2 regions of the Paenibacillus sp. FSL W7-1332 genome follow, and region 2 is predicted to be linked to the other one. Evidence: riboswitches for the same ligand, from Rfam matches in the RefSeq annotation. Region 2 holds a riboswitch; the other holds the start of a gene.
What was found. Region 2 has a riboswitch for cyclic di-AMP ahead of MKX98_RS20660 (C40 family peptidase). Riboswitches for the same ligand answer to the same signal wherever they lie in the genome.
Positions count from the first base shown of each region.

Region 1: it holds a riboswitch for cyclic di-AMP, as region 2 does, so the genes downstream of both, MKX98_RS00140 (3D domain-containing protein) here and MKX98_RS20660 (C40 family peptidase) in region 2, are expected to answer to the same signal.

Region 1 covers NZ_CP150209.1:26,667-35,749, reverse strand. The annotation lists gene ispE (4-(cytidine 5'-diphospho)-2-C-methyl-D-erythritol kinase) at 1-362, opposite strand, end outside; gene MKX98_RS00165 (small, acid-soluble spore protein, alpha/beta type) at 541-723, opposite strand; gene MKX98_RS00160 (Veg family protein) at 958-1,233, opposite strand; gene yabG (sporulation peptidase YabG) at 1,523-2,425, opposite strand; gene rsmA (16S rRNA (adenine(1518)-N(6)/adenine(1519)-N(6))-dimethyltransferase RsmA) at 2,538-3,422, opposite strand; gene rnmV (ribonuclease M5) at 3,419-3,970, opposite strand; gene MKX98_RS00140 (3D domain-containing protein) at 4,156-5,343, opposite strand; cyclic di-AMP (ydaO/yuaA leader) riboswitch at 5,616-5,830, opposite strand; gene MKX98_RS00135 (TatD family hydrolase) at 6,036-6,800, opposite strand; gene MKX98_RS00130 (HD domain-containing protein) at 6,897-8,186, opposite strand; gene MKX98_RS00125 (AbrB/MazE/SpoVT family DNA-binding domain-containing protein) at 8,509-8,763, shown strand; gene rsmI (16S rRNA (cytidine(1402)-2'-O)-methyltransferase) at 9,031-9,083, opposite strand, start outside.
Region 2 covers NZ_CP150209.1:4,616,444-4,625,526, reverse strand. The annotation lists gene MKX98_RS20685 (dipeptide ABC transporter ATP-binding protein) at 1-458, shown strand, start outside; gene MKX98_RS20680 (leucyl aminopeptidase family protein) at 505-1,965, shown strand; gene MKX98_RS20675 (copper homeostasis protein CutC) at 1,995-2,681, shown strand; gene MKX98_RS20670 (ROK family protein) at 2,717-3,670, shown strand; gene MKX98_RS20665 (hypothetical protein) at 4,065-4,592, opposite strand; cyclic di-AMP (ydaO/yuaA leader) riboswitch at 4,852-4,982, shown strand; gene MKX98_RS20660 (C40 family peptidase) at 4,986-5,462, shown strand; gene MKX98_RS20655 (stalk domain-containing protein) at 5,687-6,961, opposite strand; gene MKX98_RS20650 (2Fe-2S iron-sulfur cluster-binding protein) at 7,190-7,579, shown strand; gene MKX98_RS20645 (AraC family transcriptional regulator) at 7,675-8,532, opposite strand; gene MKX98_RS20640 (L-fucose isomerase) at 8,737-9,083, shown strand, end outside.

The DNA.
Region 1 (9,083 bases), 2.9 Mb from region 2:
ATACCCAGTCCCCAGAGGCGGTTCAAGCCGCGCAGTGTTGCCGCTGCATCACTGCTGCCTCCTGCCAGCCCAGCGGCAACGGGAATTTTTTTGTCCAGGTGAATATGTACACCCTGTTTCACGTCGTAGCGCTCTTTAATTAGTCTTGCTGCCTGAAAGGCCAAATTCTTCTCGTCCAACGGTATGTACCCTGCCTGTGAGGTGATGATGATGGTGTCCCGCTTCTGTTCGGACATTTCGAGCCGATCGGCGAGGTCGATCATCGTCATGACCATCTCTACCTCATGAAAGCCGTCAGGACGTTTATGAAGTACATCCAGCATCAAATTGATTTTGGCCGGTGCTTTTTCGTATATTTTCAAGAACGTTCACCTATCCTTAGCTTTTCCCATATGCTTGAACTTAACATATTCGAGGAAAAACATCTAATGCCTCTATATTAACAAACTCAGGCTTTGAAGTCATGGGACCGTTTGATGGAGGTAAACAAACAGGGGCTTCCGCTTAACCGGAAGCCCCTGCCGCGTTAGGGTCTTTCTCTTACAGATCGGATTTGCGGGCTGCCCGCTCGGCGAGCTCAATCGCCCGTTTTACCATGTTGCCGGCATCCTTGGCCTTAATGCCTCCCCAGCCTTCTTTTTCCACGGTATCGTAGAATCCCAATTCCTTAGCCAATTCGGTCTTCAATTGATCGGACATAATGCTTCGTCTTCTCCTGCTCATCAATCCCGCCTCCTTGGAAAATGTATTGAGTATGGCATGAACAGCATCCGGCGCGATGCAGTGACCTTTTACGACCCCCTGCAAGCTTAACCTTCATCTCCGCATATGGAACGGATAAAGAAGGCCTCGCGCAGCCTTAGTATGCGTTTAATTTTCGCTTGTCATTCTCCCCGGTTCGATGGCAACAAAAAACAGCCTCCCTGTAAGTGGAGACTGCTCTCTCATGACATATCGTTATGACTTGATATAGGTGATTCGCATCTCGTTGTCATCACCGGTTACCATGATTTCCACGGTTTCGGTCAGAATATCGGCATAACTGTAGGACACACGTTTAAAAGTTTGCTGGTCTTGATCCAGCTTCACAATGAAAACAGAAGGGTACGTTTCTTCCAAAACACCAGTACGCTCGACGGTCTTCCGACGGCCACCGTTAGCCCGAAGCGTAATTTTTTGCCCTAAATGGGCATCGAGACTGCGTTTGATTTCCAACAGCGCGTTTTTAGCCATTGTCGACGACCACCTCTTTCCTTGTCCATTATACAAAAGATTCAGTCATTTGTCAATTCAAAAACATTAATTATATCAGCATCAAAAATATATTGTCAACGTATTTTTTTTGACCCTGTATTTCTCGTGTGCATTTGCTTTAATATGTGCTAAATTGACAAGCTTTATGTATTTTTTTTGACAACATTCTTAAAGAATTGAAACAAAAAATAAAAAACCCCAGCTTGTGGGGTTCTTCTCGGGTCTTTCTTCAACGGCCGATAAGCCTCTTTCAGCACACAGTATGAGCCTAACTGACCGAAGGCGTAACCTTCAATGTGGACAAATCCTGCAGCTTGGGCAGACCGATCCGGTAGCTGCCTCTCGTCTCGATTCCGCCCACGCCCTGGCTGCCGCTGATCGTATGATGAACGACATCATGAATGTTCACGGTATCCCTGACCGACGTATAGGCTGCCTTGGCGGCAACGTAGACGGGATCCAGGGCATGAATGAGGATTCGCCCCGGCGAGCTGGCAAAATTGGCTCCTGCCTGCAGCAGCGCTTCAAAATGCGATTGGCACGCTCCGGCTACAATGACCAGGGAATCCAGATTCCGCTCATATTGACGTGCTACCTGAATGGCCGTGACAAAGTTGTGTGAATTTTTATAGCTGTCCAGGCTATATAAATCGTATGGCTGTCGTCTCTTCAGAACTCCATCATGACCTGTAATGACCACGATATCAGGTCTTACCCGCGGAAGAAGACGATATAATGAATCGGCCATCCCCGACTCATTGATATAATGGCCTTCCGCTGGGACCCGAAGCTGATTGTACAAGGTCAAACTCTTCTTCAGGTATTGGGGATCCCCATCCAAATGCAGCACTTTGCCCGGCACGTCAAAATATCCTTTATCCGCAAGCTGGCCGCCTTCGATATTGCGCAGGCTGGCCAGTTGACGCTCGCTCTGCTCCTGTCTGTGCTTCTGCAGGCGGTCCAGCGACTCATTGGCTTTGATCTGTGCCTGCTTTGTTCGTTCGCTTAAGGTGGGATGCGGGACCGTGACCAGATCATCAACGGGAGCATCGGCCAGTAACCGGAATTCCGTCCCTTTGATGACGATATTGTTATTTTGCCGCATGCCTTCTACCCGGAACGTTACATCGCCGCCGTAGGATTTACGAACGACCAAGTCTCCCAAGTTCATCACAACATCACCCCTACCCTATGGTATGGGCCACTGTGACTATTGGTTCTTGGAAACATCAATTTATCGCGTCGAGACCTTCCGCGGGTCTATGGGCGCTCTAATGGCTGTATTAACGAATATCCGCGTTGTACAATATGTTGCTAAGCCGGGCATACTCTTCAATACTAAGGGTCTCGCCGCGCCGTGAAGGCTCGATGCCCGCCTCCTGCAGCAGCTGCTCCAGCCGTTCACGGCCTTCTCCCGGAAAGAACCGGCTCTTCAGATTGTTGGCAATCGTCTTCCTCCGCTGTGCGAAAGAGGCCTGGACCACCTCGAAGAAGAAGCTTTCATCTTCTACGCTGACAGGAGGCTGTTCCCGTACCGCCAAGCGAATAACGGCCGAAGCGACATTCGGCTGCGGAATAAACACCGTATGCGGCACAATACAGACCAGCTTAGGCTCACTGTAATATTGAACGGCAATGCTAAGGCTGCCGTAATCCTTGCTTCCCGGTGCGGCCGCCATCCGCTCTGCCACTTCTTTCTGAATCATCACCACGATATTCTCCAGCGGCAGCTTCTCCTCCAGCAGCTTCATGAGAATCGGCGTCGTCACATAATACGGCAGATTCGCAACCACACTTACCTTCGATACGCCCGCAAAATCCTGACGGAACAGCTCATGAAGATCCACCTTCAGGACATCCCCATGATGCACCTTCACATTCTCATAGGGCTCCAGGACCTCCCGCAAGATGGGAATCAGGCGCTGATCAATTTCGACCGCGGTGACGGTTCCTGCCGTCTGTGCCAGCTTCTCGGTTAACGCACCGATCCCAGGACCGATCTCAAGCGCTCCCTTATCTTCATCCAGTCCTGCAGCCTCCACGATTTTATACAATATATTCTGATCGATGAGAAAGTTTTGACCCAGACTCTTCTTGAAGGAGAATCCATGCCGTGAGATGATCTCCTTCGTCCGTCTTGGTGTTGATATATCCTCGATCCGATTCATTGGCTTACGCCCCCTTCTTCCAGCTGTGAAAGTGCGGCCAGAAATTCTTCCCGCGATATTTGAAACATGGCCAATCGTTTATGGAATTGCTTGCTGTTGCAATATCCGATCCCGAGCAGGTTTCCCATCGTCATACGCCTTGCAGCAGCCTCCGGATGGGCTGATAATCCTGCCTCCAGCATGTCCTCCAGACTGATCAGGCTCTCTCCGCCCTCAAAGGAGGTATGTACCCGCTCCAGCGCACGCCGTATCGCTTCTGGCGAGGCATTCTCTACGCCGATATCCCCTTTGCGGGTAGCATCCGCTTCCGGAATAAAGGCATGCTTGCAGCCAGGGACACCCTGATCCACAATTTTGCGGATCCGCTCCCCTGCATGGTCAGGATCGGTTAATATAATAACGCCTCTGCGCTCCTGAGCAAGCGCTATGCGTTTCAGGATTTGTTTATTGATCGCTGAGCCGCCCGTTTCGATCGTATCTGCTTCTACGGCCCGTTTAATGGCAACGGTATCGTCTCTGCCTTCCACAACAATCACTTCTTTAATCATGCGTTTGTTCTCTTCCTTCCCAAGAAAACAGGCTTGTACAACCTCTAGGTTCTACCAACTTAGCCCTATATACTCCGTTCTTAACAAAACAAAAGAAGAGGAAATATTCCCTCTTCTTCATCATTATATATTATAAGCTAAATAGTATAGCATTAGAATGGTATTGTAAATTGGAATTCATGCGTCTAGTTCAATTCAGGTTTAACCGGACCGATCACGTAAACGGTGCGGCCGCTCTTCCGGCCGAAGTTTATGGCCGATTTCAGTGAATCATAATACACATCGATTTTGTTGCCTTTGATGGCACCGCCCGTATCTTCTGCACGACGGAAGCCAATGCCTTCGATATAGACCCACCAGCCGATCGGGATGATGTTAGGATCAACGGCGATGGTGCGTCCTTCTGTAACGCGTGTACCGGATGCAGTGCGTGTACCGATTCCCTGCTGCTCAGCGGAATACGCCGTCATCGACACGTTGTTCAATACCTTGCTGTATTTAAAATCAACGCCTGCCCGAGAAACCACGTTGTTCTCGACAGCCTTGGCGGTCGTTACTTTTTTCGTGCCGGTCAATTTAGCCGGTTTAGCCTTTACATCGGTGGCTGCCGCCTGAACGATGACAGGCTTCTCTACTTTTTTCGTGCCAACGGCAATGATTTTATCCTTCGTTCTGCGTTCAATCTCTTGGGAGACCTTCGTCTTGGAAACCAGCTTGCCATTGTGGTAGACCTTCTCATAATGGTTCACCATGAGACCAGGCTCGCCCCGCTGAATAACGCGGTTATCCCCTCTCTCAAGCGATGGGTCGGCTGTTTTGATCACGCGGAAATTGCGATCCTCCGTCTCCTTAACTTTTTGTTTCGTGACGCGAACGACATCGATATTCATATTGCTGGTCAGCTTCGTGTTCTGTGCCGGTTGTACTATATCTTCACCCTGGATCGTAATACCAGCCTCTTTAAGTACATGATCAACCGTATCCTGGGATGTAAATATGGTTTTGGTTGTGCTGCCTACTGTAACTTTGACTGGAATTGCCCGGTCAATGATGATCCGGTCTCCATCCTGGATCGCGCCGTTTAAAGGCATCGAAATCTGATCCTGAGGACTCAACGTGATCGCTTGCTCATCCAGCAATTCCTGCAGCAATGATCCACGTGTTTCTACTGTGGTGACACGACCATCGACGACAAGCTGAACCTCCTTGCCTGCCTGATCATGTACGACCAACGATATGAGAAGTGATACCGTAACGGCACCCATGGCACCGAGCAACATCAGTTGACGCAAATTGTCATGCTTCCATCTCAATGCGTAAGACATGCTGGATGATTGTGATTCATGGGTTTCTTCAGGTTGAAAAATGCCCACTATTCCATCCTCCTTCATAGTCCCGCCGTCTAGGTAAACGCATGAATGCATTTGACGTGACTATAGCAATTTTTCTCACAAGGCGCCCTGCTATCTATCTACACCCTGCGTCAATTCCCGTCTTTTTCGTCCATGTACCACCACCCCTTGTTTACCAAGAGTATGATGATCCCCTCTCCATTATTCAAAAATAAAAGAAAGCCATTGAAAGAGTACTAGAGGCTCTAACGTGGCTTCCTGATGATTAGAATCATGGAAATGGTATGCACGAGAATTCCCCTCTTATTTCGCTTACGGAGTTAGCTGTCGGGTTCGGACGTAAGAGAGACGCCCTAGATCCGGATACCCGCTCATGGCGAGATCCTTCAAATTCACCCCAAAGACCCGAAAAAGAAATCAAATACAGCTGCGCGCATTCAGACCAGTATGCACGGCGGTATCGGTTCCCCCGTTCCCCAAAATTTCGGAGATTAAGCGAGACGGTTCATGAAATATTCGGCCGCGATCTGCACATCGCAGCTTCTTATCACTGAAAAGATGATATCCTGTTTGTATGCAGGTTGTAAAGCAACATTCAACCACATTTTCTCATGTAAAAGGTTAAAATATTGTAATATCAACGCCTTTTCTGATTAAAAAACTTTAATTAATCGAAAATGCTCCCTTTTTCATCGCTTTTGCTCTCGTTTTCGTTAAATACCAAATCGTTCCAGCGCATTTTGGGTGGTAATTTGGGCCAATTCCTCATAGGACAACCCTCTAATTTCGGCTGCCGCCTCCGCCACCAATTTTACATAAGCGGTCTCATTTCGTTTCCCGCGGAAGGGATGAGGTGTTAGGTAAGGGGAGTCCGTTTCGATCAATAATCGATCAAGCGGAACCTGCGCCAAAACCTCTTTGGGCTGCTTTGCATTTTTGAAGGTAATCGGCCCGCCAAACGAAATATGGAATCCCATATCGAGACATATTTTGGCCGTTTCCCAGCTTCCGGAGAAGGAATGCATGACACCGCCCACCTCGGAGGCTTTTTCATCGCGCAAAATTCTCACGATATCTTCATGCGCATCCCGATTATGAATGACAATCGGCATGTTCAATTCCCGGGCCAGTCCGATCTGACGCCGAAGCACTCGGTGCTGAACTTCTTTCGGAGACGTATCCCAATAATAGTCCAAACCGATCTCTCCTATAGCCACCACTTTCTCGTGACTGCACAAAGAGGCGATCCAATCCAGGTCCTGATCCTCCATGGTAATGGCGTCTACAGGATGCCAGCCTACCGCTGCATATATAAAATCATAAGTTTCTGCCAGCTTCATCGTAGTCGGAATCGTCTCCCGGTTAAATCCAATATTGATCATCCGGGTCACGCCGGCTTCGAGCGCCCGCTGGATTGCCTCTTCCCGGTCTTCGTCGAATTGGGGAGCATCCATATGAGTGTGCGTGTCGAACAACATAAAATCCACACTCTCCTTCCTGTCGTTTCTGTGTCGTATATATTCCATTAGCTGGGTAAATTGCAGATAAACCAAATGTTCCTGTATTCTACCTAGCTAATGTTGTTGTTTGAAAACACTGGCTATCTTCTCCGGCATTTGAGCCAGCAGCGGACTTACCTTCTCCTCCGGATAATAAAGGTGGTACCGTCCTTTATGAATGCCGCTGATCGAGCGTACAATATCGGATACCTCCGAGATTTCCTTCAGCTCATCATGCCGATCCAGAAGCAGGATTTGCTTCTCGTTAAGCGGCATATCGGAATGAACCTTATCATAAGGAAGATCCGTTGGAAAATCAATCTCCAGGTCATATTCCGGATGCAATCCAACGGCACTGAATGCGTGGCGTATCCCGTCGATGGTCTCCAGATCGATGTTGTCGATTTCTACATATTTGTAGAGCTTTCGGTGCATGAAACGGCCGCATAATTCGCTAAGAAGAGGATCTTCCTCCTCCGTCCATTGCAGAAAGGCCGTTTGGATCAGAGCTTCATCAAGGCGCAGATATTGATTCACCCCGATATCCCCCGAAAACAACGCAGGAAGCGGTTCGATCATGAACCGAAAAGCATATCCACGGTCATGCAGTTCCTTGGCCCGGCGGAAAATTTGGCGCAGGATAATTTCGGAGCTTCGGGTAACAGGATGAAAATACACCTGCCAGTACATCTGATACCTTGACATCAGGTAATCCTCTACGGCATGCATACCCGATTCCTTCACGACGACCCGATCCCGGTACGGCCGCAGCATCCGCAAGATCCGGTCAATATCAATCGTTCCGTAATTGACTCCCGTATAATACGCATCCCTTAACAAATAATCCATCCGGTCTGCATCCAGCGGACTAGTGACCAGGTTTATCACAATCGGCTTGTCGTAGGTTTTGTTAATAACCGAAGCCACTTTCTCGGGGAAATCCGCTCCAAGCTCCCGCAGTACCTGATTGACGCAAGTATCCCCAAGCAGGATCCGGCATGTCCAATCCTCGTGATTCATATGAAAAGCTTCTTCTATAGAATGAGAAAAGGGCCCATGCCCCAAATCATGTAGCAGGGCCGCGCAGAGGGCAACTTGCCTTTCCTCGGCAGGCCAATCGGAGTACCCCCTTCGTTCGAATTGAGAGATGATTCTTCTCGTAATTTCATAGACTCCCAGTGAATGGGAGAATCGGCTGTGCTCGGCCCCGTGAAAGGTCAGAAATGAAGTCCCGAGCTGTCTCACCCGGCGGAGCCGCTGGAATTCCGGGGTATCGATTAATCGCCATATGATATCGTCTTGCACATGAATATAATTGTGGACGGGATCCTTAAACACTTTTTCTTCCGAAATTGGTGAATGCATTCCATCTCAACTCCTTATCGTTTTGATTTGGGTTTTGCCGATAAACACTTCTTTTGACATCTAATGTCGAACCATGTCGAATAAGGTAAAATTACGCTTTCCAAATCGACAAATAGAAAACCGCAGCAAAAATTGGTTCGTTTATGGTAATTACGTTGCTATACAAGGGTTTCGTTCACTATACTTTCGTAAATAGGTTCCGATTTTTCAAAAATATAGGTTGACTGTTTTGGGAATCGTTGGTACTATAAATAACATAAAAACTAGAACTATGTCGAATTATGACTTTTTTAAATTATGGCGAGAGGGGCATTTATAAGTTATGATGAAATCAACAGGAATTGTAAGGAAAGTCGATGAGCTTGGACGGGTCGTCATTCCAATTGAGTTACGCCGTACGCTCGGAATTGGTGAGAAAGATGCATTGGAGATTTATGTAGACGGCGAACGCATCATGCTTAAGAAATATGAGCCTGCCTGCATCTTCTGTGGTAACGCTGAGAATGTCACTTACTTCAAAGGTAAAATTGTTTGCCATGAATGTATCTCGGAAATCCCTACACCTGTGACAAATTAAGATTTTTAGTATATAATAGCATTATTACATTTTGTTAATTCTAACCTTTTTCATATCTCCTTGGTGCCTTCCTCGGCTATGAACCCGGCCGCAGGAGGGTCTTTTTTTGATATTAAAGAATTTATAAGTTTTCAGCGAAGTGAGCAATTCTTTAATCGCATTTATTTATATGTTTTGGGGTCCCCGCAAAGGATTTGAATAAACATCGAAGCATAGGCCCCACTTTGTGGGGCTATTTGTTATCCCCCTGCGCCAAGTTACGCTAGATCACGACTCCGTCAGGAGTGCATTATAAATATCCCGCTTCGATACACCGCGAT
Region 2 (9,083 bases):
TTGCCGACGAGCCTGTGTCCGCGCTGGATGTTTCCATCCAATCGCAGGTGCTGAACCTGCTTCAGGATCTTCAAGAGGAATACGGCCTGACTTATCTGTTCATCTCCCATGATCTCAGCGTGGTTGAGCATATCAGCGACCGGATCGGCGTCATGTATTTGGGAGCGCTCGTGGAGACCGCCAACAAAGATACGCTGTATGATCGCCCGCTGCATCCTTACACTCAAGCGCTGCTATCCTCGGTACCCGTTCCGGATCCGAAGCAGAAGAAGGAACGGATCATTCTGAAGGGTGATCTGCCTAGTCCGGTGAATCCTCCGACAGGCTGCCGCTTCCATACACGCTGTCCTTCCTGCATGGAAGTGTGCAAACAGATTACGCCGGTATATCGTGAGGTTGAGCCGGGCCATCAGGTGGCATGCCATTTATATGACGAAGAAATCATGAAAAACGCTTAACAAACGCTTAACAGCGATGATTCTCTTATAGAGGAGGGAAGGCTCGATGAACATCACAATAGATGAAGCTCACCTGGCAGATACTTCGATTTATGTGGTTTATGAGGGGGCGGAGTCTCATTTTCGTTTAACGGAATCTCGAAAGCAGCGCATGACGCTGACGTGGTTCTATGGCCGCTCCGATCAAGAAGCGGATGATCTCGTTGTCGGCATGGGGCAGCGTTCAAACCTGACGTTGGAGCAAGTGCGCAGAACAGGCGCATCAGCCGCGAGAGCATTGCTCAAGGAGAATAAAACAAGCGCAGCGCTGATTCGCCCCTCAGTCCGCGGCGTCGGGGCATCTTCCCGGATTTCGATAGAGGAAGAACTTCAGGCGTGGGTTGAAGGCTGGATGTATGGACTATATCAATTCAATAAGCATCGCGGGGTCACGGCCAATCTGCAATCCCTGTCTCTTCATCTTCGACTAGAAGACTGGGAGGGGCTTTCCCGTGAAGATCTGGAAGCCATTATACAGACGGCAAAAATCCGGATCGAAGGGACGCAGTTCACCCGAGACCTGGTGAATGAGTCTCCGGAAACGTTAAATCCGGAAGCGTTCGTAGCGGTTGTTAAGGACCGTTTCAAGAAGGCACCCGTTCAGCTACATGTGTATCGCGGAGAAGAGCTCCATGATCGGCAGATGAACGGTCTGATCGCCGTGGGAGCCGGCAGCAAATATGAGCCTGCCATGATTGAGATTGCCTATAATGGGGTGGGTTCCGATAAGGAGAGCCCTCATATTGTACTCATCGGCAAAGGCGTAACCTTTGATATGGGCGGCATGAACGTTAAAATCGGCCGGGACATCAGCGATGCTCGTATGGATATGGGAGGCGCTGCAGCGGTCGTGGGTGCCATGGATATTCTGGTATCGCAAAAAGCTCCGGTACGCGTAACGGCGCTGATCGCCGTTGCGGATAATTTATCGGGACCGGATGCGATGCTACCATCTTCCGTCGTTCATTATCCGAATGGTTTAAGCGTTCAGATCGCCAATACGGATGGGGAGGGCAGATTGATCATTGCCGATGCGCTGCTGCATGCAGCGAATCTTGGCGCAGATAAAGTGATTGATATCGCAACCCTCACCGGTAATGTCGGAGCGGCATTGGGCTTGGAGATTGCGGGTATCTGGGGCGACCCACAGATTACTGCCGATTTGGTTGAGCTCGGTGAGCGTAACGGTGAGCGCGTATGGCCTATGCCGCTGATGGACGAGTACGAATCAGAGCTTAGAAGCGATTATGCCGATCTGAAAAATGTCGGTACGTCCACTTTGGCTGGCGCTATAACGGCTGCGCTGTTTATCCGTCATTTTGTGGCGGATTCCATGGAATGGGTTCACATCGATATGGCGGGCACGGTCCAGTATAAACGGGATTTCCCTCATTCTGCAGCGGGGGCTACCGGATATGGCGCGAGATTGCTCGCGGATTATGTGGAGAAGCAGTTTTCCCATGCATAAAGAATCAACTTCAATAAGGAGTGATGATGATGCTGCTTGAAATAATCGCAACATGCGTGGATGATGCCATCACAGCAGAGCAGAATGGCGCGGACCGCCTGGAATTGATCACGGCGATCACCGAAGGCGGGCTTACGCCGGGAATCGGGCTTGTAGAAGAGGTTGTGAAAGCCGTTCAGATTCCTGTTCATGTCATGGTCAGACCTCATAGCAGATCCTTTGTGTACAACGAACATGATATAGCTACCATGATTGCGGAGGTGAAGGCGATCCGCAAGGCAGGCGCAGCTGGCGTAGTAATCGGCATGCTGACTCCGGAAGGAAAGATTGACGAGGTCTCCTTAGTCAAAATGCTGGAATGGACAGGGGATATGCAGGTCACGTTCCACCGGGCTTTTGATGAATTGGAGGATCAGTTCGAAGGGCTTCGTACATTGCAGAAATACCGGTCGGTTACCCGCGTCTTAACGTCTGGCGGGCCGCAGCCTGCACCGCAAGCCATCCCGAGAATTCGGGAGCTGGTAGAACATACGGCAGGAAGCGAGCTTAAAATATTGGCAGGCAATGGCCTGAAGTGGGAAATCATACATGATTTTATCGACCAGACCGGCGTGAGCGAGGTGCATTTCGGCTCCGCTGTCCGGTATGGCCGATCAGGGCTGAAGCCCATTGATCCGGTTGAGCTGCGATCATTGGCTGACAGCTTACATCATTAGAAGTAGCAAACCTATCGGAAACAGGTGAACAAAAATTGCAAACCGTATTGAATAAACAGCAAGAATTTGTGGTTGGCGTTGACCTTGGGGGTACGAAGATCGCGGCAGCGCTCTTTGATTCCGAAGGACAGCTGCTGAACCGGGAGCAAATGGAGACGGCAGGCGCGCGTACTGCCGAAGAAGTGGTTACGAGAATTACGAATATGATTCGCAGCGTCTCGGGCGGCCAATCGCTCCGAGGGGTTGGCATGGCTTCGCCGGGAACGGTTAACAGCCGGGAGGGCATTGTCATCCATGGGACGAATCTGCCGCAATGGACGAATGTTCCCCTCAAAGCATGGATGGAACGTGAGCTGCATACGGAGGTTCAGGTGCTGAATGATGCTAATGCAGCCGCATGGGGAGAGTATGTAAGAGGTGCCGGAAGAGGGGCGACGAACATGGTGTACGTGACGCTGAGCACCGGTATCGGCTCAGGCATCGTGCTGGATGGGAAGCTGTTCCTGGGCAGCAGTTCCTTTGCTGGGGAACTGGGACACCATATCATTGATCCCAGCGGTCCGCAGTGCAATTGCGGCAGCCACGGCTGTTGGGAGGTATTTGCTTCTGGAACAGCCATCGGACTCGCAGCATCCCAGCGAATGCTTACCCAGCCAAGTGTCATATCAGAACTGGCGGCAGCTGATGCGGGAGTGAACGCCAAGCATGTATTCGAGGCCAAACGTCTTCAAGACCCCGTTGCAATGGAGGTCATTGATCGTGCCATCTATTACATGGCGCTTGGACTGGTTAACGTCATTCACAGCTTTAACCCCGATCGCATCGTCATTGGCGGGGGTGTGAGCAGAGCAGGTGAGCTGTTGTTCCCGCAGCTGCGGGAAATGACGGATAAGCTGGTCATGCCGTCCTATTTAGGGACGTACGAGATCGTTCCTGCAGGACTTCGGGACGATGTTGGTCTGGTTGGAGCTGCGGCTTTGTTCCAGTAGCATAGGCCTGAAGAGAATGATACGAATAGGATCAATGATAAATAGATACCAGAAAGAGCGCTCGGAATGACGACGTAGTATCCAGTTACCTAGCTAAAGAGAAATCAACAAAAGCCGCCCTCAGAAGGGCGGCTTTCCAATTATTCATAGAGAGAGCGGGAAACGGAGCGATCATTTATTTGCGTCATAAGTCCGTAACAAGTAACAAGTGATAGGCGTGAACCGTAAACCGTCATCCGTTTGCGCTGGAGTCGATTTTTTTGGTTTCTGGTTAGGTTTGTTTGTATCCGACAAACAATAAACGGTTGCTCGCACTTTCCCGCCCGCCGGCGGAAACCGCCGGCTCCAAACCCGCACGTGGGGTGACCTGCAGGCTTGGAGCCGGCGGCTGTCGCTATTCCATGTACTTGGATGCGTCAAACGTAATCAAAGACGTATGATTGGCATGCTCAATCAGCGAAGAGAGCTTGGTTACCTCGCGTTCCTTCTTGCGGGCTAGCGCCTGATAAGCCTCTGGATCATATAAGGCGACGTTGAACAGCGTTATGGCACCGTCTCCGCTGCCACGGCTGCTCTGGCGCTCCAGCTTCTTGCGGGAACCGAGATGGGCAAGCTGTCCGATATCGCTGCGTATTTGTTTGGCCAGCTCGATCGCTTCCATGATCGTAATGTCGGAGCCGTTCCAGGGAATAGTCTGCGTGGTATTGGAGATTGCCATCAGCAAATCCAGCTTCCTATAATCCGCCGCGGCCGCTTCGATTTCTTCCGTAATGGCATCTACGCTGCGCGTAGGGTATTCCGCCGTCTCCCCTTCTTCAATAATCGTGCTGCTGTTGTTCAAGCGTTCCGACATCAACTGATTGATGAGACGGTTAATTGCTGCCCGAACAGCTAGTGCTTCTGCCATCGTTATTTGACTCATAAGTGATGGATCACCTCTTTAATTTCATTTCTGATATGTAAACGCATAGATTTGTAAATAGTTGCTAGATTAATTAAAAAAGCAGCGCGGAAAGGAGAACAGAGTTACATAATTGTCATGACTGAGTGAGACGGTTAACCAATCTCCTGCCGAAATTCTTCATCTTTACGACAGCTCCAAACATAAAACGATAGATTTTTAGGATATCATTGACAGCATCCTTGCTTGTATACTATATTAAGAGAAGGTTACAAAACGTTAATGAATTTTGCCGAATTTCGTTTGTGAAAACGGGGGAACCGTCTTGGGTGAATTACTCTTGTATAGAGAGTATAGGGAACCTTCAACCGAACCCTTAGCTAACTCCGTAGGCATCGAAGGAGAGAACATATTTTGAAGAAGTTTGTCATCACTTTGCTAGGGTCTGCAATTATTTTTTCTTCTGGTGCCGTTTCAGCATTTGCTGATCAACAACCGAATTTTCAGTATCAAGTGAAGCAATTGGTAGGAACTCCATACAAATGGGGCGGAACGACTACCAGCGGGTTTGATTGCTCCGGATTTATACTGTACATGTTTAGAAATTTCGATATTGATCTTCCGCGCACTTCCCAAAGCCAGGCTCAAGCCGGTGAACATGTGGATCGCCAAGATCTGCGGGTTGGAGATTTGGTATTCTTCAATACGAGCGGTAGCGGAATTTCTCATGCAGGCGTTTACATTGGTGACGGACAATTTGCACATGCTTCCAGCAGCAAGGGAGTCAGAATCAGCAAGCTTAGCGATTCCTATTACGAGCCGCGTTATGTCACGGCACGTCGTGTTTTGAGTCAAGAAAACTATGCAAAGCTGGTAGGAAGCGCAAGCTAGTTGGATTACGCAGCCATTTAGAGTACGATACATAATCAGAAAGCCTGACAAAGGGATGACCTTGTCAGGCTTTCTTTTTTTAGATATGAGAGAGTATAAACTTCGAAGCTTGTGACTTCCTGATATCGCAAGAAAAACTTCTACTAACTGTCTGTCATCTGTGAAAGTACGTCGATAGACGTTTTTGTTACTATAAGTCTATCATCCCACAAGGGGGTGTTCGGTTACTCCTTAACAACAGAGGCATTCACGGCAGCTTCCATTCCATTATTATAGAGACGGAACAAGCCCAGACGCCAGAAGGCGGCTCCCTTCAGGTCATAACGTTTGGCCAAGCCGAGTTTATCGTCCACGGAAGTGGCGGTTTCGCTGCTTAAACTGATGCCAAGCAGGAGCTTCTGCTTCGGGACGCCTGCTTGGAGTGCCAGTTGGATCGCTTGGTCCACCAGACTGTTCGGTTCGGGAACCTGAGATTTGGTTCCAACCGGATTATACTGATAGGCCATAACAATCAGGTCATCAGCGATAGAGGCCAGTGTCTTGTAATCATAACCTTTATAGGCGCTGTTCAATGGCGGCACGGCTAAAGACAGGGCAACGTCATTCGGCAATGCGGCTTTCAATTGCTTGACGTAATCATTGAGCAGCTTCTGCTGCTTCACGGCATCCAGTTTAAATCCGAGCCCTTCAAAGTCAAGCACAACACCGCCGAATCCGTTCTCCGCTACCGCGGATGTAATGCCTTCAATAGACTTTTGGCGCAGGTTGCTATCGCTTAGGACCTTGGTTAACTCGCCGTTCCCATCCAAGGCATAAACCATGAGATATGGTTTAATATTCTGATTTGCAGCATCTGCTACAATCGATTGCGGCGTAACGTCGCCAGCCGCAGCGGGGAGGCGGTACTCATCCCCTTGAAGCGTGAACTGACCCTCGCGATCGATGCGGCTCCAGCCAAAGGCAACTGAATTCATGGATCCCACAAGATCCCGTTCTTGGAAAGATTGTAATGCATAGAAAGCTCTCAAATGCATGTCGCGCTGTGGCGATACGAGGGAGACTGTACGAGTCGCCTGGTTCCAGCCGACATCAACGCCGAATTGGCTGCTGAACGAGCTGAGCGGGATCATCACACGGCCTTCCCGCTCCACCGGCGGAGCTGCAAGCTTCACTTTTTTTCCATTGACGGTTGCGTTCGTGCTCCCCACTTGAAGTAATACTTCAGTCGATTGGCCTTTCACGCTGCCAATGGCCCTCACGGTTTGCGTCTTGCTGTTCCATGTGATTTGAATGCCCAGTGCTTCTCCAACCGTCCGGAATGGAACGTAGGTGACCCCTTTGTCAACCCGCGGAGCCGCATCGAAGGTTAGCGTAACGTCATCCAGCTTTACCGATATGGCAGGCTCTGCATGTACCTGGCTAACATGGGGGGTGGTGCCGAGCAGGGATAAGGCAAGAACGGCAGCAACAGCTGTTTTTCCTATTTGTTTGTGCAGCATGCTTATGTATTTCCTCCGATCCATTAAAATAATAGAATGATTTCATAGAATATGGAATTGGGTCTAGCATACGCTAGTATAGCAAAATTTTCATAGAGTTCCAATTCCATGATGTCAATGTCATAGAATAGATATGAGTAAGCATATTGATTTTTTAAACTTTCCAGTATAATAAATGAAGGATTTGATACATAACCTGATGATGACATGCATAGGGGGATAATACGGGTGTTTAAATTCTGGAAGAAGAAAAAGGGCGGGGATAGCGGAGACAAAGCCTCGATCCCTCCAGCAGAAGAGATAATGGAAGCCGTACCGGATCCGATCATTGAGCTTGCAGGCCGCGAGGTTCGCCGCAGCGTGGCGCCTGTTCTTGGCATGACGGTGCTTGATCTGGCCGAGCGGAATGAGGTGGACTGGAACTCTTTTTGCAAAAGAGGAACTTGTGCGCGCTGCCGCTGCATGGTGGTGGAGGGAATCGAGTATTTGTCCGAGCCCAATTTGGCCGAAGAGCGGCGCCTCGATCCAGAAGAAATCGAAGAAGGCTATCGACTGGGATGCCAGAGCAAGATCGAAGCGGTCGGTCCCATCAAAATCAAGCATGCCCCATACTTTTGAAGACATTGAAGGCAGATTGCCGTTCATATTTAAAAAGCAGGCAGCCGTACCACAACGGCTGCCTGCTTTGCTGGAAAGATAATACTGCAAATCCTTTACTCAATCCCCATTTTGCTCTGTTCCCGGAACGAGCTCGGCGTTTGACCGGTAATTTTTTTGAATAACATCGAGAAGTACTTATCATTGCCGTAACCGACTTGGGAAGCAACCTCATGTACCGGCATTTCGGAATCCGCCAGCAGGCGCTTGGCCTCTTCAATTCGGCGGGATATCAAGTAATTGAAGGGGGAATCGCCGACTTCTTTTTTGAACAGATGGGATAAATAATGCTGACTAACATACATCGTATCGGCAATGTCCTTGAGACTGATGCTCTGGGTATAGTTAGTGTCGATAAAGTGTTTGGTCCGCAGTGCGATTTCGTTCTTGCCCTTCAAGGACTGGAATTGGTGTTTAACGTCCACAATGCGATAGATGACGGTAATCAATGACATCAGCAAGTTGGTGCTCAACGTTTCATACCCCAGCACCTGCGAATCGCATTCACGGAGGATCTCGGAAAGATAGCTTTCCACTTTATAGGCGTATTTCTCACAGGATATGACTGGCTCCACATAGGCCGGGAGCAGCATCCCCTGGGGAACCCCTTCAATGTGAAGCGAATCCACGCCGCAGTAGATCACCTTGAAGGGTCCGTCCGTGATGGATCTCTCCTCGTGAGGAATGCCGGGGTTATAAATCGCGACATCGCCCTTGTGGAGTTCGTATATTTTTCCTGCAATCGTGAATTCTCCGCGTCCTTCTACAACATAGATGATCTCGCAGAAATCATGAATTTGTGGCGGTCCATAAAAGAAGTCCTCGTCCACGACCTGCCCGGCAAAGAGCAGCTGCGGATTTTTGATGAAGCGGAAGTGATCGCTTTTGCTATGCGAGATTTCGATCTTTGGCACGGTCTTGTCCCTCCTGGAAAGCAACATCCTCTACCTATTATAATGCAAAACGCCCTTTCAGTGCGGAAATCGTTTACATCTGCTAATCGGGATGGTTCACTGTCTTGCTGAAATTAGGAGCCGATATAACAAAATAGTGGGTTATCTCTTGCACCGAATCATCTTACAATGATGTCATAATCCTTATAGGGAGGCGTGACATACATGACAATTGAAAACGATTACAGATGGCGGGACGGTTTTCCGAGAATCGGGATTCGCCCTACGATAGATGGAAGACGGAGAGGAGTTCGCGAATCACTCGAGGAACAGACCATGAATCTGGCCAAGGCCGTCGCCGAGATGTTGACGAAGGAGCTCAAATATCCGAACGGCGAGCCAGTTGAATGCGTCATTGCGGATACGTGCATTGGCGGAGTGGCTGAAGCAACTGCAGCCGCCAAAAAATTCAAAAATGCCGAAGTCGGCCTAACCATAACCGTTACGCCTTGCTGGTGTTACGGCACCGAGACGATGGATGTCGATCCTTCGCGACCGAAGGCGGTATGGGG